3 regions of the Metabacillus sp. 22489 genome follow, and region 1 is predicted to be linked to each of the others. Evidence: riboswitches for the same ligand, from Rfam matches in the RefSeq annotation. Region 1 holds a riboswitch; each other region holds the start of a gene.
What was found. A riboswitch is a leader RNA that binds a small molecule or an ion and turns the genes downstream of it on or off. The one in region 1 is predicted to bind cyclic di-GMP.
Positions count from the first base shown of each region.

Region 2: another riboswitch for cyclic di-GMP. It lies ahead of ACTJJ9_RS15880 (anti-repressor SinI family protein); the one in region 1 lies ahead of ACTJJ9_RS06395 (EAL domain-containing protein).
Region 3: another riboswitch for cyclic di-GMP. It lies ahead of ACTJJ9_RS21095 (hypothetical protein); the one in region 1 lies ahead of ACTJJ9_RS06395 (EAL domain-containing protein).

Region 1 is NZ_JBQENT010000007.1:96,363-106,785, forward strand. It holds gene ACTJJ9_RS06375 (PspA/IM30 family protein) at 1-278, shown strand, start outside; gene ACTJJ9_RS06380 (DUF4247 domain-containing protein) at 420-1,031, shown strand; gene ACTJJ9_RS06385 (DUF350 domain-containing protein) at 1,146-1,541, shown strand; gene ACTJJ9_RS06390 (polyamine aminopropyltransferase) at 1,560-3,113, shown strand; cyclic di-GMP riboswitch class I at 3,275-3,355, shown strand; gene ACTJJ9_RS06395 (EAL domain-containing protein) at 3,443-5,722, shown strand; gene murI (glutamate racemase) at 5,842-6,624, opposite strand; gene ACTJJ9_RS06405 (LysR family transcriptional regulator) at 6,686-7,546, opposite strand; gene ACTJJ9_RS06410 (nitronate monooxygenase) at 7,821-8,900, shown strand; gene ACTJJ9_RS06415 (HIT family protein) at 8,958-9,386, opposite strand; gene ACTJJ9_RS06420 (hypothetical protein) at 10,082-10,423, shown strand, end outside.
Region 2 is NZ_JBQENT010000027.1:42,185-52,607, forward strand. It holds gene ACTJJ9_RS15850 (lasso peptide biosynthesis B2 protein) at 1-237, shown strand, start outside; gene ACTJJ9_RS15855 (nucleotidyltransferase domain-containing protein) at 218-1,390, shown strand; gene ACTJJ9_RS15860 (ABC transporter ATP-binding protein) at 1,409-3,202, shown strand; gene ACTJJ9_RS15865 (metallophosphoesterase) at 3,245-4,201, shown strand; gene ACTJJ9_RS15870 (S26 family signal peptidase) at 4,216-4,683, opposite strand; gene ACTJJ9_RS15875 (helix-turn-helix domain-containing protein) at 4,940-5,272, opposite strand; gene ACTJJ9_RS15880 (anti-repressor SinI family protein) at 5,375-5,521, opposite strand; cyclic di-GMP riboswitch class I at 5,554-5,641, opposite strand; gene ACTJJ9_RS15885 (YqhG family protein) at 6,011-6,811, opposite strand; gene ACTJJ9_RS15890 (SNF2-related protein) at 6,835-8,514, opposite strand; gene ACTJJ9_RS15895 (MerR family transcriptional regulator) at 8,838-9,515, shown strand; gene ACTJJ9_RS15900 (rhodanese-like domain-containing protein) at 9,595-9,975, opposite strand; gene ACTJJ9_RS15905 (lipoate--protein ligase family protein) at 10,174-10,423, shown strand, end outside.
Region 3 is NZ_JBQENT010000045.1:35,076-45,498, forward strand. It holds gene ACTJJ9_RS21045 (metallophosphoesterase) at 1-804, shown strand, start outside; gene ACTJJ9_RS21050 (YkoP family protein) at 1,006-1,569, opposite strand; gene ACTJJ9_RS21055 (SLAP domain-containing protein) at 1,760-2,137, shown strand; gene ACTJJ9_RS21060 (hypothetical protein) at 2,398-2,574, shown strand; gene ACTJJ9_RS21065 (permease) at 2,592-3,458, shown strand; gene ACTJJ9_RS21070 (hypothetical protein) at 3,478-3,609, shown strand; gene arsC (arsenate reductase (thioredoxin)) at 3,668-4,087, opposite strand; gene ACTJJ9_RS21080 (arsenic transporter) at 4,113-5,411, opposite strand; gene ACTJJ9_RS21085 (ArsR/SmtB family transcription factor) at 5,427-5,771, opposite strand; gene ACTJJ9_RS21090 (cytochrome P450) at 6,206-7,438, opposite strand; gene ACTJJ9_RS21095 (hypothetical protein) at 8,138-8,914, opposite strand; cyclic di-GMP riboswitch class I at 8,988-9,084, opposite strand; gene ACTJJ9_RS21100 (hypothetical protein) at 9,668-9,949, shown strand.

The sequences.
Region 1 (10,423 bases):
ATCAAATGAAGCTAAAAAAGGATTCCTTAAAAGCTCGTGCGGAATCTGCGAAGGCAAAAACAAAAATGAACCGTACCCTTTCTGGTATTGGTTCTGACGAATCAAAACGAGGCTTCGAACGAATGGAAGAAAAGGTTCTCCAATTTGAAGCAGAAGCAGAAACAAGTGAAGACTTACGCTCTTCAAACAAAAGCCTTGATGATGAATTCGAATCATTAGAAAAAAATGATGTTGATGACGAGCTTGCTGCGTTAAAACGTAAATTAGGAAAAGAGTAACAACCTATTACGTACACACTACAAGTGAATCAAACAAATACGTATGAAGGGACTGTTTCAACGTGAGGGCTCATCCTTACTAAAAACAGCCCCTTTATCATGAAAACAAATTCATATTCCAAAATGAAAGAGGGTGAGTCAATGAAAAAACCACTTCTTTTTGTTATGCTATCTTTTTCACTCCTTTTAGCCGCTTGTGGAAATATTGAAGGATCAACGAGCGGAACGATTTTCAAAGATGAAATAGCCGAATATATCGATACGAATTATATCCTTCAAGACGTTGTCACAGGTCAGTCAGGATCAAATGACATCTCAGAAATCTACCTCGCAGAAAACAAATCAATCGATGAAGTGTCAAAAGAACTACAGGATCATGAAAAACCACGTGAAATAAGCGAAAAGGTCAATAATAAGCAAGTCCTTATTTACCAGGATGTTTTTATTAGTCTAACTCTTTCTGAAGAAAATCAGGATGACACAATGGTCGAAATATCCTCCTATGACTTTGTCCGGAACAATTATCATCCTAATTATTTCAATGGATTATTTGCATTATGGATTTTAGATGATATTCTTAGGGACGATAATTGGGCAAACAAAAGGGAAAGAAAATGCTCTGCAACAAATGATGACTGCTATGAAGGATATGGAGCATCAGGCGGTACATATAAAAGTTCAACAAGCGGTTCCACTTCTGTAAGAGGAAGTACGTCAACCGTTCGTGGTGGCGGACCTGGTGCTGGAAAATAAATTTTCACTAGGAGCAAAAAGAGTCAAGAGGGAACCTCAGGAACTCAACCGAAAGCAACAAAATTTGTCATTATAGCTTTCACAAAAAAATGAATATGAGAAAGGATGAATCAGATGGAACCATTTATTTTAACGGCTGTCTACTTCGTAATCGCCATTATTATTGTACTTATTGGATTAGTTATTTTCGAATTCCTTACAAAGAAATATAAAGACTGGGATGAGGTACTAAACGGAAACCACGCTGTCTCTCTTTCGATTGGCGGGAAAATCGTCGGTATCTGTATTATTCTATCCTTCTCGATTTACCATAGTGCGAATGTGTTAGATACACTGATTTGGGGCGCATACGGAATTTTATTGCAAATGGTTGCTTATCTTCTATTTGAGCTTTTCACAAGAAAATTCTCTGTTGAAGAACAATTGCAAAAGGGAAACATTTCAGTCGGCATTATCAGCATGTGTGTATCGATCGGCCTTGGATTTGTCATCGGTGCATCGATTACGTAACATAAGGAGACGACTTTTATAGTGAGTGAGAAAAAGAATAAACAAAGCAAAGCGATTTATTGGGCTTCAGGGATCGTTTCCGTTTGCGGGATTATCTTCGAGGTTCTATTCGGCGCAGCTGGTTCTTATTTACTTGGTGATGGTGTAAAGCAATACACCCTCACCATTTCTCTTTTTCTAACAGGAATGGGAATCGGTGCGTCAATAAGTGAAAGAGTAACAAAAAATTTAATTTTATCATTTGTTTGGATTGAATATCTCATTGGAATTCTAGCCGGATTTTCAACCTTCCTCCTCTTCGGGGTATCCGCGTTTTTAAGCGAAGGAATGGATTCATTATTCCTTTATACGATTACATTAGTTGTTGGAGGATTAACAGGTGTTGAATTACCGATTTTAATTCGTAAAGCAAATGAAATTGGTGTCACCGTTCAAAAAAGTACTGCACGAGTGCTTTTTTCAGACTACGCAGGTGGATTAATTGGTGGTATCCTCTTCGTCTACTTGTTTCGACCAGAGTTTGGCCTAGTGAAAACAGCGTTTATCGTAGCATTAATTAATGTCATCGTGGCACTCTGGATCCTTCTCTATTTTAAAAAGGAAATAAAAACGTTCAAACGCCATTTTACAGCTGGGATTGCAATCTTCCTTCTGCTCATCGTCGGGATATTTTTCGGTGAGGAAACAGCGTTTACGTTTGAACAAAAGCTTTACCGAGACCCGATAATTTATACAGAGCAAACCGCCTACCAGCAAATCATTTTAACGAAGGAACAAGGTGATTTGCGGCTTTTCCTTGATGGTCAGCTGCAATTTAGCTCAACTGATGAGCATCGCTATCATGAGACACTTGTTCATCCTACAATGGCAACAGCGGAGAAAAGAGAAAACATTCTTATTCTTGGCGGCGGTGACGGCTTAGCCTTACGCGAGCTGCAAAAATATGATGAGGTTAAATCGATGACACTCGTAGACCTTGATCCAAAGGTCGTTGAGCTCGGTAAAACGAATCGTGATATCGTCACATTAAATAAACATTCGTATGAGGATGAACGTGTCAATGTTGTTAACGAGGACGCGTTTCAATATTTAAAAAGGGACAAGCAATTTTACGACGTCATTCTCGTTGATTTGCCTGACCCGAATAATGAATCATTGAACAAGCTGTATACACTTGAGTTTTATCAGCTGCTGCGAAATCATTTAACACCAGGCGGCTCAATGATGATCCAGGCAACGAGCCCAACGTTTGCAACAGAGGTTTATTGGTCGATTAACCAAACCGTTCAGGCTGCTGACCTACAAACAGCCAACCTTCACGTAGATGTCCCAAGCTTTGGAGATTGGGGATTTGTTCTTGCGAAACGAGAGCCCGTCAACCTAAAAGATGCAAAAATAACCGTCGAAACGGAATTTTTAACGAATGATGTCCTCGATGGTCTTACAACGTTCGGCAAGGATATTGACAAAGATATCGTCGATGAAAAGGGGCGAAAAGTACCAATCGAAACAAACACACTAACCCGTCCAACGATTATCGAAAAATACGAAAAAGCATGGAAAAGCTACTAAAGCAAAGCGAGCAACCTCTTGGGGACAGTCCCCAATGAAGGATGCTCGTTTTTATTATATTTGTTTGTCGACAAATTACGACAATTTCACATATAATCTAGGAAAAAAGAATGATGTGATGAGGCATTTTATGATAGAATGTAAGAAAAAATAGAATTATTCTACTAAAAAGGCAAACTCATCGAAAGGTGAAGACGCAAAGCTACAGACCTAAAGGAAACTATGGTGGCTGAGTTACCAAAGGAATAGCGAAAAAGGTTATTACCAATGGGAAATAGCCTTTTTTATTTACACAATTTACTTTTAGTGACTAACTGTGAGGTACTACGATGTTAAAATCAAAGCGTTCAGCCTACTTATTCTTTTTCATTCTTATTGCAGTATACTACGCTAGTCTCATTTTATTTCACGACAATCTCTGGATGAGAGCCTTTATCGCATCCTTTCTTCCCATTGTCGCAGGCCTTGTAAGCTTTTCTTGGACGTTTAAAGCTTATCAAACGATGGCAGATAAAAATCGCTATTTTTGGCTCCTATTTAGTATTGGGATTTTATTTTTTACGCTATTTCATTTCACCTTATTATGTTTTCTTTTAACTAACCGGACACACAATATAGAAATCGCTATCATTTTATTATCCGCTTATTTTCTATTTCTTACCGGGTTAGCATATAAAATTAGACAAATCAAAACAAATCCAAATCGTCCTTTTTTCTTTAATCTCATCATCTTTATGACAGTTGTCATGACGGTTAGTATTCATTACATCGTAAATCCTATTTTGCCTTATAGAAATTTCTCGCTTTTCTCAACGATTATTTCGTTATGCTTTCCAGTCATCATTTGGAGCATATCATTTACAATCACTTACTTATTCTATCTGTTTCCCGCTATCCAAGATAAAAGGTCTTCCCTTTTTATTATGGGCGGCTCTATTATTCTAGTTATCGCGGATGTCATCTATATTTTCCAAAATCTAAAAAATGATTTTTTGCCAGGGAATATGACTGATCCATTGTTAACGATTGCCATCTTAATCATTGGACTTGGAGGCTTGTACACGAAGGAAAAGGCAAATGAGCGAGAATGGTTTACAGATACGTTAACAAAAAATAATGGCTATATCTTCCCTTACTTAAGCGTCATGATTTTACTCGTCCTTTATTTAGAAAGCACAAACTGGTATTTTAATTCCCTTACGATCGGTCTTTGCCTAACCTTGTTTTTAATTATTGGCAGGCAAATTCTTTTAGTAAGAAAAAATTATTTATTAATTGCTGAATATCATCATTTAGCATACCACGATCCTCTTACAGGCTTATACAATCGCGCAAAATTAACAGAGGATTTTACCCAGCTTCAAGAAAAAGTGGATTCAAGCCCGAACCCAATTGCATTGCTTTTATTCGATTTAGATCGATTTAAAAATATCAATGATTCGTTTGGACATTATATTGGCGATAGCCTATTAGAAGAAGTGGCGAAAAGACTAAAATCAATCGCAAAGGAAAGTGCACGCATTTACCGAATGGGTGGCGATGAATTCATCTTTCTAGTAGTCAATACGACAAAAGACGATAGTATCACAACAGCTAAACAGATTCTAGCTGAATTTTCTAGGCCATTTAAAATTGCTGACTATGACATAACGATAACACCGAGTATTGGCATCAGCATGTATCCAGAAAACGCAGCAAACCCTGTCTCTTTACTTAAAAATGCTGATGCCGCCATGTATTTAGCTAAGGAAAAAGGAAAAAATAACTACCAATTTTATTGCTCTCAGCTAAATGAAACGATGAATCGAAAAATGCTGCTTGAAACTGAGCTGCGTAACGCCATTGGAAAAAATCAGCTGCAGCTCTATTATCAGCCTAAAATTGATTTGAAAACGAGAAAATTAGTTGGTATGGAGGCATTATTACGTTGGCAACACCCTACATTAGGGGTCATTGCACCAAGTGAGTTTATTCCGATTGCTGAGGAATCTAGACAAATTATTAGCATTGGCGAATGGGTGCTTATGACAGCCTGCAAGCAAAATAAACTGTGGCAGAATAGCGGGCTCCCCTATCTTTCTGTTTCCGTCAACGTCTCTGTCCGCCAATTTCAAGACAGTGATTTTTTATTAACGGTTAAAAGGGTCATTACTGAATCTGGACTTGATCCACAGTACTTAGAACTGGAAATAACAGAAAGCATCATGCAAAACATGAATGAATCGCTACTGATTTTATCCGGGCTAAGAAAGCTTGGAGTAAAGCTATCGATTGATGACTTTGGAACAGGCTATTCGTCCTTGCATGTTTTAAAGGAGCTTCCAATTGATACGCTAAAAATTGATAAATCATTTATTGACAATATTTCAGATCCAAAAAATCAGTCGATGGTAAAAACAATTATTGATTTAGGATTAAATTTCAACTTAAATATCGTTGCTGAAGGAATTGAGCATGAGCATCAAGCACAGGTTCTTTCAAGCTTCAACTGCAGCTATGGACAAGGCTATCTCTTTTCAAAACCAATTCCGACTGAACAATTCAATCATCTACTCATACAAATAAAAATAGGCGGAAGCACACTAGGTTGTAAGAGTACGAATTTTTAAAAAGGGAAAGATAAATAAGGACATATCCTATGTTATTAGACTAATAGGGTATGTCCTTTTCTTATCCTGAATTTCCCCACTACCTTTAGCATGAAGCAGAAATGACTTAATTTAAGTGACTATAGTTCCAGCTCATCTAACCTTCCCATTAGCTTTTTATAGCTCACCAAGGTTTCTTTATCAACAACTTTAGAACCAGATTGAAAATAGACAATATCCCCTGTTCCATCGTTCATTTGATTCCTTGCTTCGAGAATTCGCTTTAGATTTTTTGCGGTACCTACACTTCCTGAAATAATGTCCACCTTTTCAGGAAAGATTTCCCTTACGCTATTTTCAAAATATGGGAAATGTGTACAGCCAAGAACAATCGTTCCATACTGCTCTAAATTCAACGCACCTACCTTTTCTCTTAAATATGGTACGACGACCTCTTCTCTAAATTCAAAGCTCTCGGCAAATTCGACTAGACCAGGGAGTGGCAAGCTTTCAACAATATCATGATGGTCTATACTTTTTACGAGATTATGGAATTTTTCCTCTTTGAGTGTCAAGCTAGTCGCCAATACTAATACTTTTTTTCGCTTTCCTTTACAGCTTTGAACAGCAGGCTTTACCGCCGGTTCAATCCCTAAAATAGGGAAATCATACTTTTTTCGAAGATCATCAACCGCGATACTTGTAGCAGTATTACAAGCAATCACCAATGCCTTCACACCTTGATTTGCCATAAAGTCGGCCGCACGAAAAATATAATCCCTTACCTCTTCCTTTGGCTTTTCTCCATATGGAACATGTAAGGTGTCTGCATAAAAGATATAGTCTTCATTCGGTAGGTACTTCAATGCTTGATGAAGTACAGTTATTCCACCGATACCAGAATCAAAAAAACCAATTCTCATTACTTTCACTCTTCCCTTTATTAATGCTGTTCTATTCTTTCATCATCTCCGAAAGAATTACCTATTCACTTAACATCTCAATAAATTTTAACAAAGCTATTGGTAAATAGTTTTCCTTTCGATAAATAAACATCGTTTTGACTTTCCCGTAGGAATTCGGCAATGAATGCTGTTTAACAGTTCCTGCTTGTACATGATTTTCGACTACACTGGAAGGAAGCATGCTAATACCGAGACCTGCAGCTACACAACCGATAATTCCATCTATCGTGCCAAACTCCATTATCTTATAGGGTATCATTTTTTCTATGTGTAGCCATTGTTCAAACCTTTCCCGATAAGCACATCCTTTATGAAAAACAAGCAATGTTCTTGTTTGAATATCTTTGATTGAAGCTATTGATGGATGGACGTTATCTGTAATGATAACGAGTTCCTCCTCGAATACTTCTTTCTCTATGAGATCAGGGTGATGAATAGGTCCAGACACAAAGGCACCATCAAGTTCATACTGAAGAATACCTTGAATACTTTGTTCAGTAGAGCCTGTTTTTAACGTTAAATCTACCTCTGGAAAGTGTCTATGATACTTTGAAAATAGGACTGGCAGGCGAACTGCTGCGGTTGTTTCCATTGAACCAATCATTAAAGAACCTTTTGGCGTTTGCTCATCCATCATCACATGTTTCGTTTCTTCTATAAGATCAAATATTTTTTCCGTATACGAAAGCAACAGTCTTCCTTTAGTTGTTAATACAGTACCACGATTATGCCTATAGAAAAGCGTTGTTTGAAGATCCGATTCCAGCTGCTGAATTTTCATTGTAATATTAGACTGTGCATATTGAAGCTCTCTTGCTGCTTTCGATATACTCCCTAGCCTTGCGACAGTCTGGAAAATTTTCAACGAGTGCAAATCCATAAAATTCCTCCACCACTTTTCAGATATCAAAATACCTGATAGCAAATCTCATTATTATGTATTATTCAATATACCAAAAAAGAGATATGCTTTAAATAGATTATTTTTTGGAAGAATTTCAACTTCGAAAATGAATCTCTAATTGCAGTTGAACATTGCCTTTCTAAACTCTATTTATACGATTGGACAGTTGATGGGGTCCATCTTTCTAGGAATCCTTATCATCTTGAGAGAAATCTAAAGGAAAATCAAATGACAGACGAGGTGAGAAATAATGTTTAATAATGAAATGACAGAGCTTTTAAACATTAAATACCCTATTATACAAGCTCCTATGGCTGGCGGGATAACAACCTCATCATTAGTCGCTGAGGTTTCAAATTCTGGGGGGCTAGGGATGATTGGCGCAGGGTATATGACTCCTGTTCAAATACGAGAACAAATTAGGGAAATAAAGAAGCTAACTTCAAATCCGTTTGGGATTAATCTATTTGTCCCTAACGAATTTAGAGTGACAGAGAATGAAATAAAATCTTCCAATCAACTCTTAGACCCTATTCGTCGGCAATTACATTTACCCCAAAAAGATAACGTTGAACCACCAAATTTCGAGAGTGTTTTTGAGGAATTTATTCAACAAATAAAAGTTGTCATTGAAGAAAAGGTTCCTATTTGTTCATTTACATTTGGCATTCCTTCTAGAGAATGGATGACTGAATTAAAAAAATCAAACATAATTCTGATCGGAACTGCTACAACTGTTACAGAGGCAGTTGAAAACGAAAAAGCAGGAATGGATATTGTTGTTGTTCAAGGTAGTGAAGCTGGTGGACATCGCGGGAACTTTATTAACCGTTCACAAGAAAGCTCGATTGGGTTAATGTCCTTAATTCCCCAGGTTGTTGACAATGTTAGCATTCCTGTTGTTGCTGCAGGAGGAATTATGGATGGAAGAGGGTTAATAGCCTCGAAATGTTTAGGCGCAATGGGTGTACAAATGGGGACGGCTTTTTTGACCTGTATTGAAAGTGGTGCACATAAGGTTCATAAAGAAGCAATCCTTCATGCTAAAGAAGACGAAACGGTTTTAACTCGTTCATTTTCAGGTAAATGGGCCAGAGGTATTAATAATAAATTTATTATCGAAATGAAGAAACACGAAAAATTTTTACCAGACTTCCCTATTCAAAATACACTTACTCAAGATATTCGCAAAGCTTCTATTCTCCAAAACAAGCAAGATTTTACGTCACTATGGTCTGGTCAAAGCCCAAGATTGGCGAAAAATCAAACCGTTGAATCATTAATTCAAACTATTATAGCTGAAGCAAGAAAATTAATTTCTATGGAGTAAGGTAATGCTAAAATACACAAAAGGCCTAGCCATAAAAGCTAGGTTTTCATGTATACCTTATTGAAGAATTCTTTTGATTACTTCTACTAATTTATTTCTTGTCTCCAACAATTTACTCTTTAAGCCTTCATTATTTAAAGGGGTTTCTAAATAGAAATCAGCAAACGACTGATGCTTATATCTTGGTACAACATGCATATGATAATGAGATAATTCACTAAATATTCCCCCATTTTGGCATATAGTTATCCCATCAGGTCTATATAGTGTCTTAATAGCTTTAGAAAGCAGCCTTGATATCAGCATGATAGCATTCGCCGTTTCTTCATCCAGTTCATCAACATCTTCAAAATGCTCTTTTGGAAGGATCATAACATGTCCTTCATTAAATGGGTCATGGTCTAAAATGCAGCAAATAAAATCGTCCTCATAAACGACATTCACAGGTTTCATCTTATTAGCTAACTCACACCCTAAACATTTCACAGAATCACCTCTCTGTTGTATTTCTTTTTCCTTTATATAATTTCCTTCTTTACCTCCTAAACTACTCTTTTTCCGCCATCCCTCCTCCTCCGCTCGTCTTCCCCTGTGAATAAAGACCCTTATTTTGTATAATAGAATTAGGATATGTCGAACAAGAAAGGAAATTGTAGAACGAGCAACTAGTCTGGGAGTCGAATCAACCTGAAAATCGCCAAGGCGAATCAGTAAGCTTTTTACGTTTACAAGAAAATCCGTTATGACTCTTCTATCCTGTGATTCAAGTGAATAAGTTATTAAAAACGATGGACACGTCCTTTTTAAATGTTGGAGGAGGAAGTGCAGGGTTACCCGACAATTTCACTTATCAATTTTTTTAAGATGCCTTTTCAGCCAAAAAGTAGTTATATCATCGACTTAACGAATATATTATTTTTGAAGAGGACTAGTTTAACAGTTTGCAAGGAGTTCCATTCTTTTATTGATGGGGTCAACAATTGCTGGGTTAAATTTAGCTAACTATTTCTTGAGACTTCCGAATTTTTTAAAGCAGCTTAACATGAATAAGATGAATTTTAATTCTTTTTGCTCTCATAATTACGAGCATATATATGCCAATAACCGAATAAATCATTTGCTGAAGCTACATATGACTTCAGAACCGATAGAACTGATGGAACAAAGAGGAGGACGACAAGATGAATTTAATTGATGTACAACCAGTCAAATTTAGTTTTTTTGAGAAGCCACCAGCATCATCAATGACACAAGCCTTTGTTTATACAAATGAAAATAATAATTTTTTAGTCGTGAAAAATGGTGACCGCATTTCACGCAGTGATTTACGGGCAGGAAAATATACGAAGATGTACATCGTCAATATGTCGACGTTAAATTTTCATTTTGAAAAAGAGGTCCCTTCTCAGGATCGCGGTCGCCAATTTTTAATTGACTTATCGATTGATTATAAGGTTGTTGACCCAATTTCATTAATCCAACAAAATGCTGGAGAAATCGTCACCTATATTAAAAAGAAGCTT
Region 2 (10,423 bases), on a different contig from region 1:
GAAAGTCAATGTTTAGTTCAGGCATTTGCTGCGATGAAAATGTTAGAAAGACGAGGAATAGAAAGTACGCTATATCTTGGTACAGCAAGAGAGGAAAACGGAAAGTTAATTGCCCATGCTTGGCTGCGAAGCGGGCCTTATATTGTTACAGGCTTTGAAGGAAAAGATAAGTTCACGATAGTAGGGAAATTCGCCAAAAAAATTGGAGGCAAGGATTGTGGAGAAATTTCAACTTGATATAGCAAGCATCCCAAATGAGCTTAATGTTATTTTACAGATTTTAAGGAATCAAAATAGCTATAGTCCTATTCCAACAAGAACATTGTCCTCTTTCCATTGGAAAAGCTTTATAAAACAGGCTAAACACCATCGTGTTTTTCCAGTATTATATAAAAAAATAAAAGATGTTGATCAATTTATAGTTCCAAAAGAAATAATACAAGAATTCGAAATTGAATACCGACAAAACACATTTATGATGCTTAAATTAAGCGCGGAGATAGACTTAATAAATCGATTATTTTCTGAAGAGGCTATTAAGATATTATTTTTAAAAGGTCCGGTCATTGCCCATGATCTGTATGGTGATATTTCACTACGTACTTCAAGTGATTTGGATTTTCTTATTCAGATAAAAGATCTTCAGAGAGCTGAAAAAATTTTAATGGAAATGGGTTATATAAAAAATGATTATATTAAGTCTGTCCTAAATGATTGGAAGTGGAGACATCATCATTTTGCGTTTTATCATCCTCAAAAGAGAATAAAACTTGAAATTCATTGGAGGTTAAATCCAGGACCAAATGCTGAACAAAGCTTTAATGAATTATGGAAAAGGAAAAGAAATAGTAACTTAACGAACACAAATGTTTTTTATTTAGGGAAAGAAGATTTGTTTGTCTTTTTAATATCACATGGTTCTCGTCATGGTTGGTCAAGACTTAGGTGGCTACTAGATATTCATTATCTCTTACATAAAGATATTGACTGGAATTTAGTGAAGCATCTTTTACGTAAGTATCAGTTAACACACATAGCGGGTCAGGCGCTTCTACTATCCAATTCTCTCCTAAATACTAAGTATCCACATGAAATCAAGTTTTTAGTAAATAAAAGACGTTCTCGTAAATTAGCACAAGATGCAATTTTTTATCTTGAAAGAATGGTTAACCTTCATACAGAGCCTCTACCAGACGAAGTGGCATCATACCATTCGAGGCATTTGTTTTCTCTAAAATCGATGAATCAAAAACTACTATTTATAATAAGTTTACTATTTCCTTTCTCAGAAGATGCGGAAACTCTACCATTACCAAAAAGGATGCATTTTCTTTATTTTCCTTTACGTCCTTTTTTATGTGCTTGGCGAAGAGCTAGGAAGCATGTATAACCCTAGGAGGAACAAGCAATGTCAGATCTTTTTTATTTTTTAAGGCAAATCCAGTCGTTCGCAGGCAAGAAATTATTCGTTAATTTTTTTGCAATGGTATGTATTAGTTTGTTAGATGGAATTGGAATTTTGCTATTAATTCCAATGATAAGCATAAGTGGTGTAATTGAGGTCGAACCAAGTGGACAATCTGTCATAAGCCTTTTTTCATTTCTACAAGATGTTCCAACTGAAGCTGGCTTAGCGGTTATTTTATGTTTGTATTTACTTATTGTCATTAGTCATAACTTTTTCCAACGAATGATTACTGTACAAAACGCTAAAATACAGCATGGGTTTCTTCGATATTTACGTGTTGAAACATATCGTGCTATTTTGCAAGCAAATTGGGACTTTTTTATAAAAAATAGAAAATCTGATCTTATCAATATATTAACAACTGAAATCGTTCGAACAAGCTCAGGTACGCAATCGTTTCTACAATTTATGTCATCTCTGATTTTCACGTTGATCCAAATTGGTCTAGCTTTTTTCCTTTCTCCGGCAATTACTTTATTTGTTTTACTATGTGGAATTATTTTATTAGTGTTGAATCGGAAGTTTTTAAAAACATCTATTGCACTAGGTCAGCGGAACTATCATTTAGGAAAAGAGCATTTAGCTGGGATAACAGAACAAATTAACGGCATTAAGGATGTAAAAAGCAATACATTAGAACAGTCAAGAATCAACTGGTATCAAATGATCACAAAGCAAATATTAACTGAGCAGGTAGACTATACAAAGCTGAAAATGAAAACACAATTTTATTATCGAACTGCAAGTTCTATTTTTCTCGTAATCTTTATTTATTTTGCAATAAATCTTTTTCATGCACAAGTAGCGCAGTTAATGATGATTGTATTAATTTTTTCAAGATTATGGCCGAGAGTTGCAGGGATACAAGGTTCTTTAGAACAAATGGCAACGATTCTACCAGCATTTAAAGCCGTAAAAACGATGCAATATCAATGTTATGAAGCAAAAGAAATAAATTTAGAAAATTTAAACGAGATTATGCCTCTAGAAATTACCCAGGAAATGGTTTGTGAGCAGGTTTCATTCCGCTATCATCCTACATCTGAATTTGCGCTGAAAAATATTAATCTTACTATTCCTGTTAATAAAATGACCGCAGTTGTCGGTCGTTCAGGTGCAGGGAAGAGCACACTAATTGATTTGTTAATGGGATTAAATTATCCGGAAAAGGGAAATATCGTCATCGATGGAGTTCCTTTAACAAGCGATATGGTTATCGCATTAAGAAAAGCTGTAAGTTATGTACCTCAGGAACCATTCCTTTTTAATGCAAGCATTCGGGAAAATTTATTACTTTTAGTGCCTGATGCAACTGAGGAAAGTATTTGGGATGCATTAGATTTTGCCTCTGCAGCTGAATTTGTGAGAAAGCTACCACAAGGGTTAGATACACGTATAGGTGATCGTGGTATTAAATTATCTGGGGGAGAACGACAGCGTATCGTTTTAGCTCGCGCTATCCTTCGAAAACCATCGATTCTTGTACTGGATGAAGCTACAAGTGCTCTAGATGTTGAAAATGAAGCGAAAATTCAACAATCTATTGAAAGATTGAAGGGAAGGATGACAATTATTGTAATCGCCCATCGCTTATCTACAATTCGCCATGCTGACCAAGTAATTGTTTTAGATGAAGGTGTTATTGTGCAAAAGGGGCAATACCGTCAATTGGCAAAGGATAAACGAAGCGTTTTTGGACATTTAGTTAGTAATCAATTAGAGGCAAATTATTAATTATTGGCTCTTTTGAGCTACTGATTATAAGGAGTTTTGCTCTTGAAAAGACGTATTAGATACTTGATTCTAGCAATTTTTATGTTCGTATTGTTTCTTATTGGATATACAATTTGGGATAATAATAGAATTATTGTCACCGAGGAGGAAGTTTTGATTAAAGATTTACCTCAAGAATTAGAGGGATTTACAATATTGCAAATTTCTGATTTGCATGAAAAAGAATTTGGGAAGAATCAGAAAAAATTGATCGAATTAGTTAATTCCTTACAATATGATTCGCTCGTAATAACGGGAGATTTATTAGCTGATCAAAATAGTCTGAATTATGATCCGATTTATATGTTATTTGAAGGGATTCGAAATAAGGAGCATGCATTATTTGTCCCAGGTAATACTGATCCTGTTAAAAGCTTTAATGTTAGAAAGAATAGAAGTGAAAAACATGAATTTATACAAGGATTGGAATCTCGAGGAATAAAATTATTGGATTCGAATTATTCAATTACAAAAGGAGGTTCAAAAGTTTACTTTGTGGATTTTAAAAAGTCATTACAGGCAGAGAATAATAAGAGCGAGATAGGTGGAATTGAAGCATTGCAATTAGCACGAAATGATATGTCGATCTTAAACAATTTAACAGAACAAGATGTGCTTATTGGATTGACACATTATCCAATTGTTGATATCCAAATTGACCAAATTAAAGCAAATCCTAATATGAAGTTTCATAATTTTGATTTAATTATGGCAGGACATTATCATGGCGGACAAATAAGATTACCTTTTCTTGGAGCATTATTTGTACCAGAGCCTTATTATAAACATGGTGGTTTATTTCCTCCTTCAGATCGAGTAAAAGGCTTATGGGAATATCGGCAAACTAAACAATATGTTAGTGCAGGGTTAGGAAGTAGTAAAGCCATCTCCTTTTTAGGATTCCGGTTATTTAATACTCCAGAAATAAATTTAATTAGCTTTAAAAATAGAGGTGAATAATACAATGATAATTTTTAAATGGATGATAGCCTTTTTCTAAACTTATTCTTAAATCGGATATAAATCTTAATTATATTGGAGAGAAATGGAAACTTGGTAATGAAATAGCCCCAAAGTATTGCTTTTAAATCATTTGAATAAACCTTCTTTTTCTTTTTATCAATTGTAATAAGCTTACCAATAATTTGATTTATTTCAATTGGACCAATACTTTTTGAATTTAAATCACCTTTTAAGAATACATATTTTGGATTCGCTTTATCTATGTATAATAAACGGTGTGTTAGCAATTGCCCAGAGGATGTATAGTAAAGAAGGATATCACCCCGTTTAACTGTTTTTAGATCAAATTTAGTATATCTGCAAATATTTCCTTCTTTTATAAATGGATACATCGACATACTTGATGCTGGAAGATCCATCCAGCCATATGTTTTAATTGTATGGAGCAATAAATCGATCGTGTCTTGATTAAATTGCATGAGTCACCAACCTTTTCTTCCTTCTTCCAGTGATAACTTTTCAATAAACTAGAAATATATTAGCGTTTTATTAAGAACGAGTTAATTGAAGGTTTTGCTATCATTTTCTATAGTAAGTATAACGATTATAGTACTTGCTGAAAAGAAATAAAAAGTGACAGGAAAATATCTATTTTGACAATTTCAAGAGAAGTTCATTATAAAGAACAAATAAAGAGCATAATTAGTGAAATTTCACCAATTATGCTTATGTACATTATTTATTTGTTTCATTCTTAAGCTTCCATTTATTAAATTCTAAGAATTCCCGAAATTGTTCTTTAGATACACCGGATTTCATGGCATCTTGCACTAATTTCGTCCATTCATAGTCTAGTTCATTTGAGTCATTTTCATTTTTATCTAGAAGTACATTTACAGACACTCCAAGCACTGCAGAAACCTTTTCTAAAAATTGAACAGAAGGGTTGGATTGGAGATTGCGTTCAATGGAACTAAGATAAGATTTTGCAACTCCTGCTCTTTCTGCTAATTCAGATAATGATAAATTTTTCTGTGTCCGATATTTTTTTATTCTAGGACCAATCACGTCAAGTCACCTTCCTTTTTGTTAGTTATAGTATAACATATAAAGAAGGAAAGGTTTTATATGGAGAACATAATAAGAAAAAAATTATATCAAATAGTTCTATTATTTAGGAGGATGTTCTGCTTTTGAAAAAAACTCTTTTATTTCCTCGATACTAATCCCTAGCTCGAGAGCCTCTAAAATCATTTCAACCCATTCACGATCTAATTGTCCATCCTTTTTAATTTTATCAATAAGCTCACTATTCAATATGTACCCCTCCTAAAATACTTTGATGTATTCCAGGCAGTCCAGCCGTCATAGTATGTACGATACATTAGACCTGTGACTTTGCGTCCCAATTTTTCAATAGGTTTGCCTTTATCTGTTCATATTAACGTTTTCATTATATAAATCAAAAGTCCTCTGTAGAAATAGACTTTTTGACTACAATCTCTATTATAAAAATAAATTTTCAGAATGTTTGTTGATTGGTGTCGAGGGAGTAAAATTTTATTATTCTTCGTCATTTGTAATCTATTTGTAATAATACATAGGTATTAATGCCTGAAAATGCGCTAAAAATCAGATGTTGTTATGGTAATTTAAGGAATCTTTAAATGAACTTAAAGTAACCTTATGTAAGGGATGTTGAATGTTGTCGAAGAATAGTGAATTTTGTTAGAGTGGATGATTTTTAACGTTTTGTCCTTTAAACAAAGAGAAAAAAGCAATTGGAAGACCAACTGCTACTTGAAGTTACTTAAATATAGCATTTTGCGTTAGAAAGAAGATCCCACCGTTTTGGATATTAATATGAATATGTGGTTCATATAGTTCACGTAATGCTTCTTTTTCTAATGTGTAACAATCAGGTTTTTCCTCAATGTCCTCGTAAAAATGGTCTAGTAGCTTTAGGTCATCTTCCCATCTTTTTCTCGCTGAATCAGCCCATGAATGATCCTGACTTTTAACATATTGTTCAATGAATTGTTCAATTCTCTTTAATCCACTTTGTGGTTTTATTAATGGAGTCATTGTAAAACAAAAGTCAGGTATTTTGGGTGTTAGATTAAGTTTTTCTAATTTTTCTTGGAAACCCTCTACAAGTGTCCCACTAACTAAATGTAGACCAATTGAATGAATTTCGTCTTTTTTCATATCACACTGATAGGAAACAATGATATTTACACCGATCCAGGGTTGTAAGGCAATGTTTCCGTTATTCTCATGTTCAACTTTTTCGTATAAGCGGATAAACCTGCCTAACCGTTTTGTTGCTTGAAAGATTTGATGAAGCCGTGGTGAACCAAAATGCATAAATTCACCTTTTAGATCGGAAGGGGCTTTTTGTTTGTCTGTAATAAATGTTAGTTTCATTGGGTTAGGTACACCGTTTGTTTTTTCAAGATAATGCCAATAGAATGGACGATTCATTAGCTCCTTATCCATTTCTATCGTAAGTTGCACTGTTAAGTAACCAGGGTTATTTTCTATTAGTTCACAGGAGTTAGCGTTAAAAAAACTTTCAAGAAAGTTGTGTATTTTTTGTTGTTCCATCTAATTTTTTCCACCTCTTGCAATCAAGTTGCTTTTCGTTTTTGTTCTTCTTGTGATTTTTGGGCAAAATCTAATATTGATGCTAAGTTTTCCATTTTAATTTTCATTTCACCATCAGATTTTGAGTGATACATAATTTCCTGAACATGCTCCTCAAAATTTTTTATTTCTAACCTTGTTAAAATTTCATCTAACTCTCCAATTACTTTTTCAAACAAATGAATTTTTTCATATAATAGTTTTAAAATATGCTCTTCTACAGTATTCTTCGTTGCCATATTGTAAATGTGTACGTCATGTTCTTGACCTAAACGGTGTATACGTCCAATTCTTTGTTCGAGTCTCATTGGGTTCCATGGGAGATCGTAATTTATGATATGGTGACAGAACTGTAAATTTATCCCTTCACCACCTGCCTCTGTAGCTATTAACACCTGGACTTGATTTTTAAATAAATCTTTCATCCAATCCTTTTTGCCGCGTTTGAATCCTCCACGAAACGGTACAGAGGTTATTCCGTTCTGTTTCAAAAACCATTGTAAATAAAATTGTGTTGCTCGATATTCGGTAAAGATTATAACTTTATCATTTATTTTTTTAATTAGTTCAACAACTTTAAGGGCTTTTGAATTTTGGGTGACACCGTCAATTGCGACCATTATATTTTTTATTACATCATTTGGTAAGATATTTTCAGCTTCTTCAGAGCGATCAAGCATTTTCTTCAATGTCATATAGACAGCTTCACGGCTGCTGCATGCCTCACGCTGAAGAGTCATAATTGAAAAAGCAAAAGCTGAAAATTGGTTAGAATCACGCAAAGATGTAATGGTGTCATATAATCGTTGTTCAGTCTCTGAGAATTGAATTGGGACGGTTTCAACATGTCGTTTTGGCCAATCGATACCAGTATCTCCGCGGCGGTTTCGAATCATGACCTTGTCGATAAGCTCTCGTAAGTGTTCATGGTCTTCAAGAGAGCGTTCTTTTGCTGAGAATGCTTCACTAAAGTAAGACTCATTTCCTAAATGCCCAGGCTTTAAGAGTGAAACAAGGTTGAAAATTTCTTCAATTCTATTCTGGACAGGTGTTGCTGTTAAAAGTAAGCAATATTTCTTTTTTAAATTTTGTACAAATTCATAGTTTTTGGTTTTATTATTTTTTAACTTATGTGCCTCATCAATAATAATTAAATCATATGGTTGTTCTGTAACAATTTCACGATGAGGACTGCGCTTTGCTGTATCAATCGATGAAACAACGACATCACATGATTCCCATACATAGCTCTTTTTTTGTTCAACAGCAGGGATAAAAAATTTTTCATTCAGTTCTTTTGCCCATTGGGAAACAAGTGATGCTGGAACTAAAATTAGTACTTTTTTGACAAGTCCACGAATCATATATTCTTTTAAAATTAATCCTGCTTCAATTGTTTTACCTAAACCAACTTCATCTGCTAGAATAGCTTTTCCGTTCATTTTCTCCACTACTCTTTGTGCGACCTCTAATTGATGTGGTAAAGGTGTAAAATTCGGTAGATGCTTTGGTGCCTGCAAGCCAGTAAATGAAGGGACAACTGTTTGTTGTTGGACCTCATATGCTAGCTTATAAAGGTCCCAGTTTGCCCAAGGTCCATCACTATTTAACTTTGTGAAAAATTCTTCCTGCCAGCTTGAATCAAAGTTAATCTTTACATTCATATTAATGACAATCCTTTCATTGGTTGAGGCTAGTATCTTTAGTATCGCTTGAAGTGATATCCGAAAGTCTTTTTTTGATTTTCATAGTATAACCAAATTTAATAATTATATGTGTAGTTTAGACTTTCCGAATATCTAAGAAATCATGTATTGCTGAAATACCATTTCAAATAAAAAAGAATATTTAGCTATTCTTGCCGAATTCCCCAATTTCTTTAAAGAATATGACTAGTTTTTAGAAGCTTTGTCGTCTTGAAGGAATTTGCTAGTTACTACGAAGAATTAAGTAAATAAAGTAAATAGATAAAGGGTTGGTGGAGAGAATGACAACAAAGTATGTAACAATTTCTAAAGCTGCTTCATTGATAGGGGAAAAAGTATTTATCTTAAAAAGCTGGGAGAATGAATTTTCAGAGTTTTTAACAATAGAAAGGGATAGTAACAATTCAAGATTAGTGTCTGCAGAAAACATTGAAATGTTTAGGAAGATAAAATCATTTAAAGATAACCATCTTGATACGATGACAATTAAGCAATTACTGAAGAAGCAAACGGCTATGCATCATGTCGAAAGTCAATCTACCGAAGATAACGATAAATTAAAAAATTCTCTTAATAGGATTTCTGACTTTATAGAATCAGCAGAAGTCAAGGAGTTACTCAATATAAATGATCGACTATCTAAACTAGAAGCAACTATCATTGAGGCTGTTCAACAGAAGATTGTCGACACGGCGAAATTACAAACAGAAGTTGCTAGAATTGAGTTTTCAGATGTACAGGAAATGATTACGAGTTTATCTATTACTTCAAAGGAAGAACGTGAACTATATAAAGAGGCAATTCGCCAAGAACGGGAAATTATTTTGAAGAAAACAGATGAACGTGAGGAAAGATTTTTAGCGTTTTTAAAACAATATCAAGATAGACAAGTTCGCAATAAGCAAGAGCAGAAATCAGGTATAGCTATGTTAAAGCAGCTTATTGGCTTTGCTAAATAATTCGGTTTAACTATCCTTGAATTAAGCAAAAAAAAGCAAACTCTATATCATCAAATGATGAATAAGTTTGCTTTTTTCATTAGTTTTTCTTTTTAATCTTGCCTGTCCAACCTTTAAAGCCGCTTTTCAGACAGTTAAGATCAGTATAGCCCTTTTTTCTCAGCATTTGAGCTGCTCGACCACTACGTACTGTATTTTGACAATATAAGTATACAGGCTGGTCTTGTCTTATTTCTTTGTAACGCTGACGAAGCTGGGAAAGAGGGATGTTTCTTGCTCCTAAAATATGGCCAGCTTCAAATTCATTAGGTTCCCGAACATCAATTAATTGTGCTTTACGATATCCAGCACGAAATTCCTCTTCTGTTAACTGTTTCATTATTTTTCTTTGATAGAAAAAGGTAAACACAGCATAACCAATTAGCGCTACTGCTAAAATGATAAGAATCCAAGTTGAAATTGACAATTTTTTCGCTCCCTTTATGTTGTAATCTCATTTTCAATATTAAAAAATAAGTTCTTAGGAACTTTTATAGACTTTTATTATTATATAAGAGCTTCACTAAAATGTCATTAGCTAATCATGCAATATTATTTTCTTCTTATTGAAGTTCTGCTAGACTAAAATAGAAAATTTTTTGTGAAGAAGGGTTACAATATGGCAAAAGAAGTATGGCGATTTATTGATTCGGGTAACTGCTCTCCAACCTTTAATATGGCATTAGACGAAGCGTTGCTTGATTGGCATAGTGAAGGGAAAATTCCTCCAACAATCCGGTTTTATGGATGGGATCCTGCAACATTATCTATTGGTTATTTTCAAAAAGTTGAGAAGGAAATTAATTTAGAAGCAGTTAAAAAATATGGATTAGGCTTTGTAAGACGCCCAACAGGTGGAAGAGGGGTTC
Region 3 (10,423 bases), on a different contig from region 1:
ATTAAAAAAGCGAATAATAATACGAAAGATGTTGTCGTTAATCGAATCGAAATCAGTAACGAAGGATCGAACGAAGATGATTCAACATTATCGATTTTGCAGCTTTCGGATTTACATTTAGAAAATATATCGATTTCTCCTGATGGGATTTACGAGATGCTAAAAGATGAACAACTTGATTTAATCGTCCTTACGGGAGATTTTTTAGATCGGAAACGTACGATTCCGAAGCTTATCCCATATTTAGAGAAACTCAATCAATTAAAGTCAACCTATGGTATCTATGCCGTATTGGGTAACCATGATTATGTTTTAAAGCAACCAGACCTGCAAACGTTAATTGATACCCTTGTGAAATATAATTGCAAAGTATTAAAAAATCAACATGATATCATTTCTGCTAAAGGTACTTTCGTCAATATTATTGGGATTGATGACTTTAGTACAAAACGAAGCAATATTGAAGCTTCCTATAAAGGAATTCAATCAGGTATCAATCTAGTCATTACTCATGACCCTAATATCGTGTTGCAAATGAAAAACTATCATTTTGATTATTTGCTTGCAGGCCATTTTCACGGTGGACAAATTTGCTATCCAAAGGCATATCATCTAGCAAAAATGGGCAAACTTGCCCGTATGAATATGATAAAAGGACTTCATAATCATGATGGAAAACCGTTTTATATCAATGAAGGACTTGGTCAGACAGGTGTAAACATCCGCGTAGGAAGCAGACCTGAAATCACTCTTCATAAGCTATCATTAGGAAGAGTTTCAAGTGAAGCAGTAAAAGCGATTTAGGGAAAAAGCGATATGGATCGCTTTTTCCTTTTTTACAAGGTAAGAAAGTATAACATTTTGAACTTAGTTTTAGTGTCTAGCTCCAGCGCCTAGCCCCTCTAGGGTCTAGGCAATTTGGAATTGAAGGCAAAGAACGCCTTCTATTCCAAATCGCCTTATGCTTGTCGGGGCTGATCAAGGCGCTTGCGCTTTTCTTATTGACTATTCGCTGTTATTCATTCTGTACATCGTTGATAATTTGTCTATAGACATAATTAAGTAACTTGGTTTATGGTTCTTTAACACATGCCACAATGAATTGTTACTAGATATTAGCTCAATCGGTAAAAATGCAAGCCGTTTGAACCACTGGTAGACAGGATGTGATATGGAAAAGACTTCAAAGCCAAGCCGTTTACAGCCTTTGTTTAATGTAGTAATTCCGATAATCCCTTTAATTTGACTCGATTGTGGATGATTTTGAATATAAAGGTTAATTTCAGGTAATGACTTTTGAACATATCGATAAATGGTTTTGGCTTTCTTAAGCTCACTTTTTGTCGTTTTAAATTCCTTTAATAATCTGACGTTATGAAGGTGAATCTTAACTAACGTATCATTTTTGTTTATTTCTGTGCCATCTGCTAGAACGATATTCTTGCCTTTATATTTCGTTAATCGAACCCGAAAGATATTCCCTTCTTTAGATGGAAGGTATGTGAGCCGTGTAAACTGATAATATAGAGGGTCTATTAGATTCCAAATAGAGATGATATACTCTCTCATCTTTCTCCTTCTCCTTTACCTTTCCTACTATCTATTTTTTTGTATAAGCGTATTATTTGATGTATGGTAATTTGTGTAATATTGAACTGTGTGGCAGAATGATGACGAAATGCATGTAACTGTTATTTTTATTATTGAAGGAAAACCGTAGAAGTATGATAAACTTAATCTTCAAGAGGTGGTTTTCGTCATGCAGCAATTACAATTTGAAGCGTCTTGGGAAAAAGCAATAGCTGAACAGGACCGACAACATATAGAAACAATTTTTAATGAAACAAAACATGCTCCCGATTCCGATATTATTTGCACTCCGATTCGAGAAGCGATTAACCATAAAGAGGCGCTGCTCGTAACGGTATTGGTTCACAATTTTACTGATAATCCGCATACCTTTCATAACGTAAGATTGCTTTACCGTGTGCATAGTGAGGTCATGGCAGATAAGAACTTCACTATCCCTACACTTGTAATCCCAGCAAAGGTTAGTATGCCCTGGACATTTATTTTTCCAAAGGGAAGTTATAAACAACAGACTGCTTTTGAGAATGGGCGATTAGAAATTGTTTAATTTAGGCTGAATGCTCTATAGGTGTGAATGATAATTTAATCAAATTTTTTTGATTAAATAGATTGACATCAGAAAATTTTGGATATATAGTTGAAATATCAAAAAAAATTGATTTAAGAAAAGTTTGTATGTGGAATTAATTGATGATGTGAACCAGTTATTGTTTGTGAAACACTATTTGTAGATTAAAAAATTTTTGAGTAAAATATCAATTTTTTTTGATTAATATATCAAAATAATTTGTTTTAAGAGGTGACATGATGTTTAATGAGTATGAAGTTCATTTATTATCAAAATTAAAAAGGGAAGAAATGGGTAAGCTTTCGACCATATGTAGTTCAATTGCTACATATCTAAATTCTAAAACAATTGTTTCTGCTAAAGAAAAAACAAAGCCTATAGATTCGATCTTTTGTTGTAAAACAGCTTGCTGTTAACAAGAGGGGGATAAAGGATGTGGATTGAGACTTTTAAAAATTTTATATTTATTGCGTTAGAATTAACGGTTTTATTTATCGTCATTTCCTTTCTCATTAGTCTTTTACAAGGATATATCCCTTATAAAAAAATCGAGAAAAAATTGTCGGGTAAAAATAAAGTTTTAGCTGCATTCGTAGCGATCGCATTTGCTTTTATAACACCATTTTGCTCATGCTCTACAATCCCAGTAGTAGTAAATATGTTGAAAAAGAAAATGCCTTTTGGAATCGTCATGATTTTTCTTTTTGCTTCATCAGTACTAGACCCAACAATTATTACGATCATGGGAGTTGTTCTTGGGTGGAAGGTAACGATTGTTTATACGGTAGTGACAAGTATTTTCTCAATTGTTATTGGTTTTGTTCTTGAAGCATTGGGATTTGAAAAGTATGTAAAAAATGTTGTGATGTCTGGTTATGAGGAAGGCAATAAAAAATTTAATATGAAATTAGCATTCGAAGAAACAATAGCTCTAATGAAAAGTGTTTATCCATATCTCATTATCGGTGCAGCAATAGGAGCAATCATTCATGGATTAGTACCAACTGAATGGATTTCAACAGCTTTTGGTGATGATCATTGGTGGTTGATTCCAATTGCCGCAATTATAGGGATCCCATTATATATACGATTATCAAGTATGATCCCGATCTCACAGATTCTTATTATGAAAGGGATGGCATTAGGTCCTGTTATGGCTATGATGATTAGCTCAGCGGGTGCAAGCTTGCCTGAGGTCATTTTATTAAAGTCAATCTTTAAACGGGAATTAGTTTTCACTTTTGTATTATCGGTGGTAACAATGTCAACATTATCAGGTTTTATCTTTTATTTCATTTAAAGAAATGGGGGAAATATATATGTTTAATTTATTCAAAAAGGATTCTATGAAAGATGCAAATTGTTGTAATGTAGTGATTAAAGAGGTAGAAGAAAACAAGGAAGAAAGCAAAAATTGCTGTTCAGCTGAAACGGAAAAAGAAAAATTGTAGATAACATTAGAACATTCAAAGCGAAAGGTCTCCTTGATTTGGAGACCTTAGCTTGTTGTTATTCACCAGTTTTAGCAAAACGCTCAATTCTTTCTCCAATTTCGTCACGAACACGTTGGAAGAAAGCCCATTTTTCTTCATCTGTTCCTTCAGCCTTAGCAGGGTCATCAAATCCCCAATGCTCGCGTTTTACATGTGGTGGTGTCATTGGGCATTTATCTGCAGCATCTCCACATAAAGTAACAACTAAATCAGCATTATTTAATATTTCCGGATCAATGATATCAGACGTTTGATTTGAGATATCAATTCCCACTTCTTTCATTGCTTTCACAGCATTTGGATTTAAGCCATGAGCCTCAATTCCAGCACTATATACATTCCACCCCTCAGCTAAATATTTTTTTGCCCAGCCTTCTGCCATTTGGCTTCTGCAAGAGTTTCCAGTACATAAGAAGTAAATTGTTTTTTTCGCCATGTTGTTTGCTCCTTTTTAAGTAAATTTAATGGATGATAAGTAACCAAATATATAAACCAACTAGGGTAATGAACAAGGTTGGAATTGTTAAAATAATTCCAGTTTTAAAGTATGTTCCCCAAGAGATTTTTACATTTTTTAATGATAAAACATGAAGCCATAGTAATGTAGCCAGTGAACCTATCGGTGTAATCTTTGGTCCTAAATCAGAACCTATGACATTTGCATAAATAAGCGCTTCTCTTATAACACCTGTTGAGCTAGTATCGGAAATAGCGAGCGCATCGATCATAACGGTTGGCATGTTATTCATAATTGAAGATAAAATAGCTGCAATAAAACCCATACCAACAGTAGCTGTAAATAATCCTTGGTCTGCAACAGCCTGAATCATGTCAGCTAAAACATCTGTTAAACCGACATTTCTTAAGCTATAAACAACAACGTACATTCCGATGGAAAAAAATACGATTGCCCAAGGTGCTCCTTTAATAACGGTTTTTGTGTTAACGGCTGAACTTCTTTTTGCCATCATTAGAAAGAAAATCGCAACGATTCCAGCAATGAAAGAAACTGGAATTCCGAATGACTCACTTACAAAATAACCAATAAGCAAGATTCCCAAAACAATCCATGACAATTTAAACATCTTTTTATCGCGAATCGCTTCTACTGGTTTTTTTAATTGCGTTAAGTCATATTCTTTTGGGATGCTTTTACGGAAAAAGAGATATAAAACCAAGATACTAGCACCCAATGAGAAAAAGTTCGGAATGATCATTCTTGATGCAAATTCAACAAAACCAATATTGAAAAAGTCAGCTGATACAATGTTAACAAGGTTACTTACCACTAATGGAAGTGAAGTAGTATCAGCAATAAAGCCGCTTGCGATAATAAATGGGAACACCATTTTTTCACTAAAGTTTAAATTTCTTACCATCGCTAACACAATGGGTGTAAGAATTAATGCAGCCCCATCGTTTGCGAAAAAGGCAGCAACAATAGCTCCGAGAATACTAACATAAACAAACATTCTAATCCCGTTACCTTTTGCGGCTCTTGCCATGTGTAAGGCTGACCATTCAAAAAATCCAATCTCATCTAAGATTAGTGAAATAATAATAATTGCAACGAAAGCTAGTGTTGCATTCCATACAATCGATGTCACATCAATGACATCTTTAAAATCTACAACACCTACAAGTAGAGCAAGAATCGCTCCGCCACATGCAGACCAACCGATAGATAACCCTTTTGGCTGCCATATGACAAGTGTAAGTGTGAGTATAAAAATCACTGATGCTAAAATAACTGATGTCATGAATTTAATCCTCCATTACTCACATGAAATTCGTAATCCTTGTTCCTCTAGTTCTTTGATACGATAATCTTGATTCGGCAGGTATTGAAGGATATTTTCGACTAAAGAATAATGATCACTATCTTTATTTAATGAATAGATAATCCATTGCCCTCTTCTCGTTTCTTTGACAATTCCAGCATCCTTTAATTTGCGAAGATGTTGACTAATGGCAGGCTGACTTGCCTTAAAAACCTCAACAAATTCACATACACAGCAATCATTTGAATCCAGCATTTTCACCATTGTTAATCTAGTTTTGTCACCTAAAAGCTTTAAAACTGATGCTGTTTTTTCTATATCAATTGTCGCTTCTTTCATTATTACACCTCCCGAATTCATCCGCATATTAATATATAATAATTTACTTATATGTTCAATGACTTAATATATTTTTTCCTATTGTTCCTTCGTTCAAACGAAGTGAAGTGTGATGATGAAGTGTTGAAATATGGCTGGTGTAGACTTCTACTACTAGAATTACCAGTAATGGAGTTTGTGAAGATAATTTTACAAAATTAAATGAATGGTGTAGATAAATGGCCTAGTATACAGGAAGGTATCGAGGACCAAATAAAATTGATGAATTTATTAGAAGAAACAAATGAGAGAAAAGGTGAACGATCATTACTGGAAAAGGGAAAAGAATATTTATAAATAAACGACTATGTCCTTTTATAACAAAAACAGTCTCCCCCAGCAGCGCAGAGGACTGGGGGAATAAAAATGAGTTATGCACTAGCTATTGATTGATTCTATTCATAAACTTTCATTGGCAAATTTGTTAGAGATTGACCCGTAGCTGAAACTGTCAAATTGTTCTCTAATTCAAACCCAGAAACTGCTTCAATCCGAGAGAACCTTTGAATAAATGCCTCTAGTGCAAGCTTCATTTCTAATCGTGCCAGTGGTGCGCCTAAACAGAAGTGTGGTCCATTACCGAATGTTAGGTGCTTTTTATTGTTTGCACGATGAATATTCATCGTGAATGGATCTTCAAACATATCAGGATCCATATTACATGCACTCATCCAAGCAATGACGACATCACCTTTTTTTAAATCAACACCTAATAGATTATTGTCTTGTTTAACGGTGCGATCTCTACGTGACATGTGGAATCGGAAACGAAGCATTTCTTCAACAGCATTTGGAACAAGTTCAATCTTGTTTCTTAGCTCTTCATAAATCGATGGATCATCGTATAGCAATGAATAGAACGTATTGGCTATCGCGTGGCTTGTCGTTTCGACACCAGCACCTAAAAGCAACATTGTTGCCTGAACGATTTCTTCATCCGTAAATCTTTCGTCATCAACTTCAGCTCGAATTAAATCAGAAATAATATCATCAGTTAGATTTCCCCGTTTTTGTACGACAATTGGGTAAAGAAACTCAAAATATTCCTTCGCTGCCTTTTGCTTTTCTAATTCAATATCTTCCAGTCTTTCTCTATCGTAAGGCTGGAAAAGAATATCAACCCATTTCTTAAACTGATATCTGTTTTCGAGCGGAACGCCAAATAAGTCAGCGATGACTAGACTAGGTAATGGAGAAGCAAGGGCATCAACAATATTTACAACTGAATTTTCTTGAATTTCTTCAACAAGCTCTTTTGCAATTTGTTGAATACGAGGTTCCCAGTTTTTTAAACTGCGAGGGGTGAAGGCTGCTGCTAACAAAGAACGACTTTTTCGATGCATGGGTGGATCAACATTTGTAAGGTTTGTGATGGATGAAGGATTTTGTTGTTTGTGATTTGAGCCTACGAAAATAGTTGTTCTTGTTCCTTCACTTGAGAAAACTTCATAATTGCTTAATACCTGTTTCACGTGTTCATATTTAAACACATTCCACGTATTTGTACCTTCGTGGAAATACACAGGGTGATTGAGAAGCATCTCTTTATACCATTTGATAGGAAAAAACTCTTCTGCACGTGATTTGAAATTTGTGATTTCATTTACAGGAATAACTTCTTTCGTGATCATGTTTTTATTCCTCCCTCAAGTTACAGTAGTTTGACAATCAGTGTAGCGAAGGCACCAAGAATTTAGTTTGCATCATCTTACACTGATTTGTAGTGAATCTACATCCTCCGTTCGTTACAGTATGGTCACATAGTATGATTTATCCTAAACATTCTCTACTTAATTCGATGTGACCTATTTTCACCTTACTTTAATCAAGAAAATTCTTAAAGAGTACATAGTATGAAGGGGATTTCTAAATATGTATAGGACAAGAAGCCTGAAAATCTAGTATTTCTAAGCTTTTGTAGGTGTAATTTCACTTGTATAATATATGCTAAAAGAAATCTATCGTTTAATAATAGAGAGGGATAGACAAGGGAAAGAGAATGGAGGATTATATTAGATAAATGAATAGTTTAGTAAATAATAAAAACATCGATGGAATCATGCGAAATCATAGAATCCTTGTTGAAAGTAGAGGACATAGTCATAAAATTTTCTTGCTAACTTTTCAATACCTTCTTTAATACCTGAAAGCTTCAGTATTGCTCGTCGTTCTCTTTCACCGTGAAGATTTTCTTCAATTAGATTAGTTGTTTCTTCTTGAACTCCTATCCAACTAAGTACAGTTTCTTAAAAATGTTTCTATACCGAGAGAAGTCCTCCTCTAAAGTAATGATTGAGGACTTCTTTTTCTATAAAGTAAATATAGGGCTACGTTAGCTGTTTATAAAATAGCTTACAATCTTCACCTAATTCATTTGGTAAGTATTTTAAAACCGGATCCTTTGCATATGAGTAAGCAATCGGAACCCCTTTACAATCCAATGGCATGTGGTAATTTAATCGTACGTTCATTTTCTGTGAACGGTGATTTGGAGCTGTTGAGAAAATATATTGATAACCTCGATTTTTACAAATTTCCTCTAAGAGATGCCTCATTTCGGCTGCTATGTACATTTTGTTTTTTTCCAGCATCACTCCGGTTAGAAAAATACGGATATGTTTTTCCTTTACGATTTTTCTTCCTAATTTATTGTAAATATATTGCTCATACTTTTTTACTAAATAGCGGGTAATCTGATTTATTTTATTAAAAGGAGCAAAATCACCTTTTAGTAGGGGAGGATCTAATTCTATTGTCTGAAAGGACTCGGCAGCAACGGCTCCAATCACTTTCCCAGTACATTTCTCTCTAGCGATGATGGTTAAACCTTGATTAACTGTTTGTTTAAGGAAATCAAAAATAAACTCTTTCATCGTTTCATATGATATTTTCAATAATAAAACGACTGGTTCTACAATGAAGGCATTTCCAGATTTAACACCTGAGAATGTTTTGGCTAAGCATTCAGCTACTTCAATTAATAGCTCTTCGTCTGATACAGGTAAAACCTCATACACGTAATGCTTTTTAGCTATTATTGCACCTTCAATATCGATGTTTGTGTTTGTCTGATCTTCTGAGATACCTTTCATTGGCATAGTCAAGCTTCGATTCCCCCTTCAAAATTTTTAAGCAACAAAAAAACTCCACCTTGAATAAGACGGAGTTTCCGTCGTATTCGGTAACTGGCTGGCATGGTGTATAATGAAAAATCTACACTTTAGCCCCTCTAGCTTTGCGTCCCCATTTTTCAATGAGTTTGCCATTATCGTACGTTAAAAAACTATGAAAAAAGCGTTCCTACTATTATCACAGAATCAAGAATTTTAGAACTATGATAATTCAAATGTAGTATACACAATAGTTGAACGTCAACAAATTTTGCCAATTTTCGCTAAAAATAGGAATATATAATCATTGATTATCGTGAGTTTATCATGCATTTTTTGAGTGTGAAAACAAATGATTTTTATCAAGATGTTTGTAATGAAGCATAAGAGTTAACGTGTTTTTCGTAAATAGCTATAAGGCTTTTTATTTATTAGAAATATGATAGATTTATAACTGTTTACTTGTACTTTAGAACTATTAAAAAAGGATTTTATTTAGAAAGGCAAAAGCTACTGATAACATAGTCCGTAGTTATTTAGCTTATAAATCAAAGGTATGCTTGCAAAAAGTGTGTATATTTTGGAAGTACTCCATAATTGTTTGGATACATGCCTTCATCTGTCCTTTCAAATCGATATCTCCCTTTTTTTATTACCTTAATGAAGTGAATGAATGGAAAAAACATGAAACCTTTTATCTGAATGACCGTAAAGTTTAATAAGAGATTTAATTTGGAGGGAAAGGCATTGGCAATATTAGTTGATATGTTAAATATTCTTGTTTATCTCCCTTTTTTAAAGGCTGATGAAGAAGACATAGAGAGTGTGTTAAAGCAATTAAAAAAGCACGAATGGTTCCGGGAATATTTAATAGATGAACGATATCGAAAACTAATTGTTCATGATAAAGATGTTCGGCAATTGATTGGAAAGTTTAATCCTAATAAGCTTGCTAGCAGCTCTTATCATGTGAAATGTCAAATGAAATTACATAGGGTTTTAGAAAATAAGTTACGTAATGCTGGATAGAATGTGAATTGCTTAGGAGATTGATGGGCTTATTTGTTACTTATATTCAAGTTATAGATTTGATTCAAAGGAGAGTACAACATGGATATCGATTTTCTGGATAGGATTAGGGTTAGCAGCTTTAGGTTATTTTATAGGGGATGGACTAAAGAATTTTAAAAATCCAAAAGGGAGTCTATCTGGATATCCGACATTAATAGAAGAAAAGGATTTGTATATTTATTTAGGGTTAAGCAAAGAGGAAGTAAAGGACTTGTTAAGCAAGCATCCTGATGCCCCAAAAGCTGAAAGGAAAGACATACTATCCGTATCAGCACTTTATTGAAAGGTTTTCATCTGAAGAATTTTATCAAAAGTAATAGTATATATGGCAGAATAAATATAAGAAGCCCTTTCTCTTTTGTAAAGAGGTACCGACCCCCAGAAGTTAGAGTAATAAATCTAACTTCTGGGGGTATTATTATGGCCAAATAT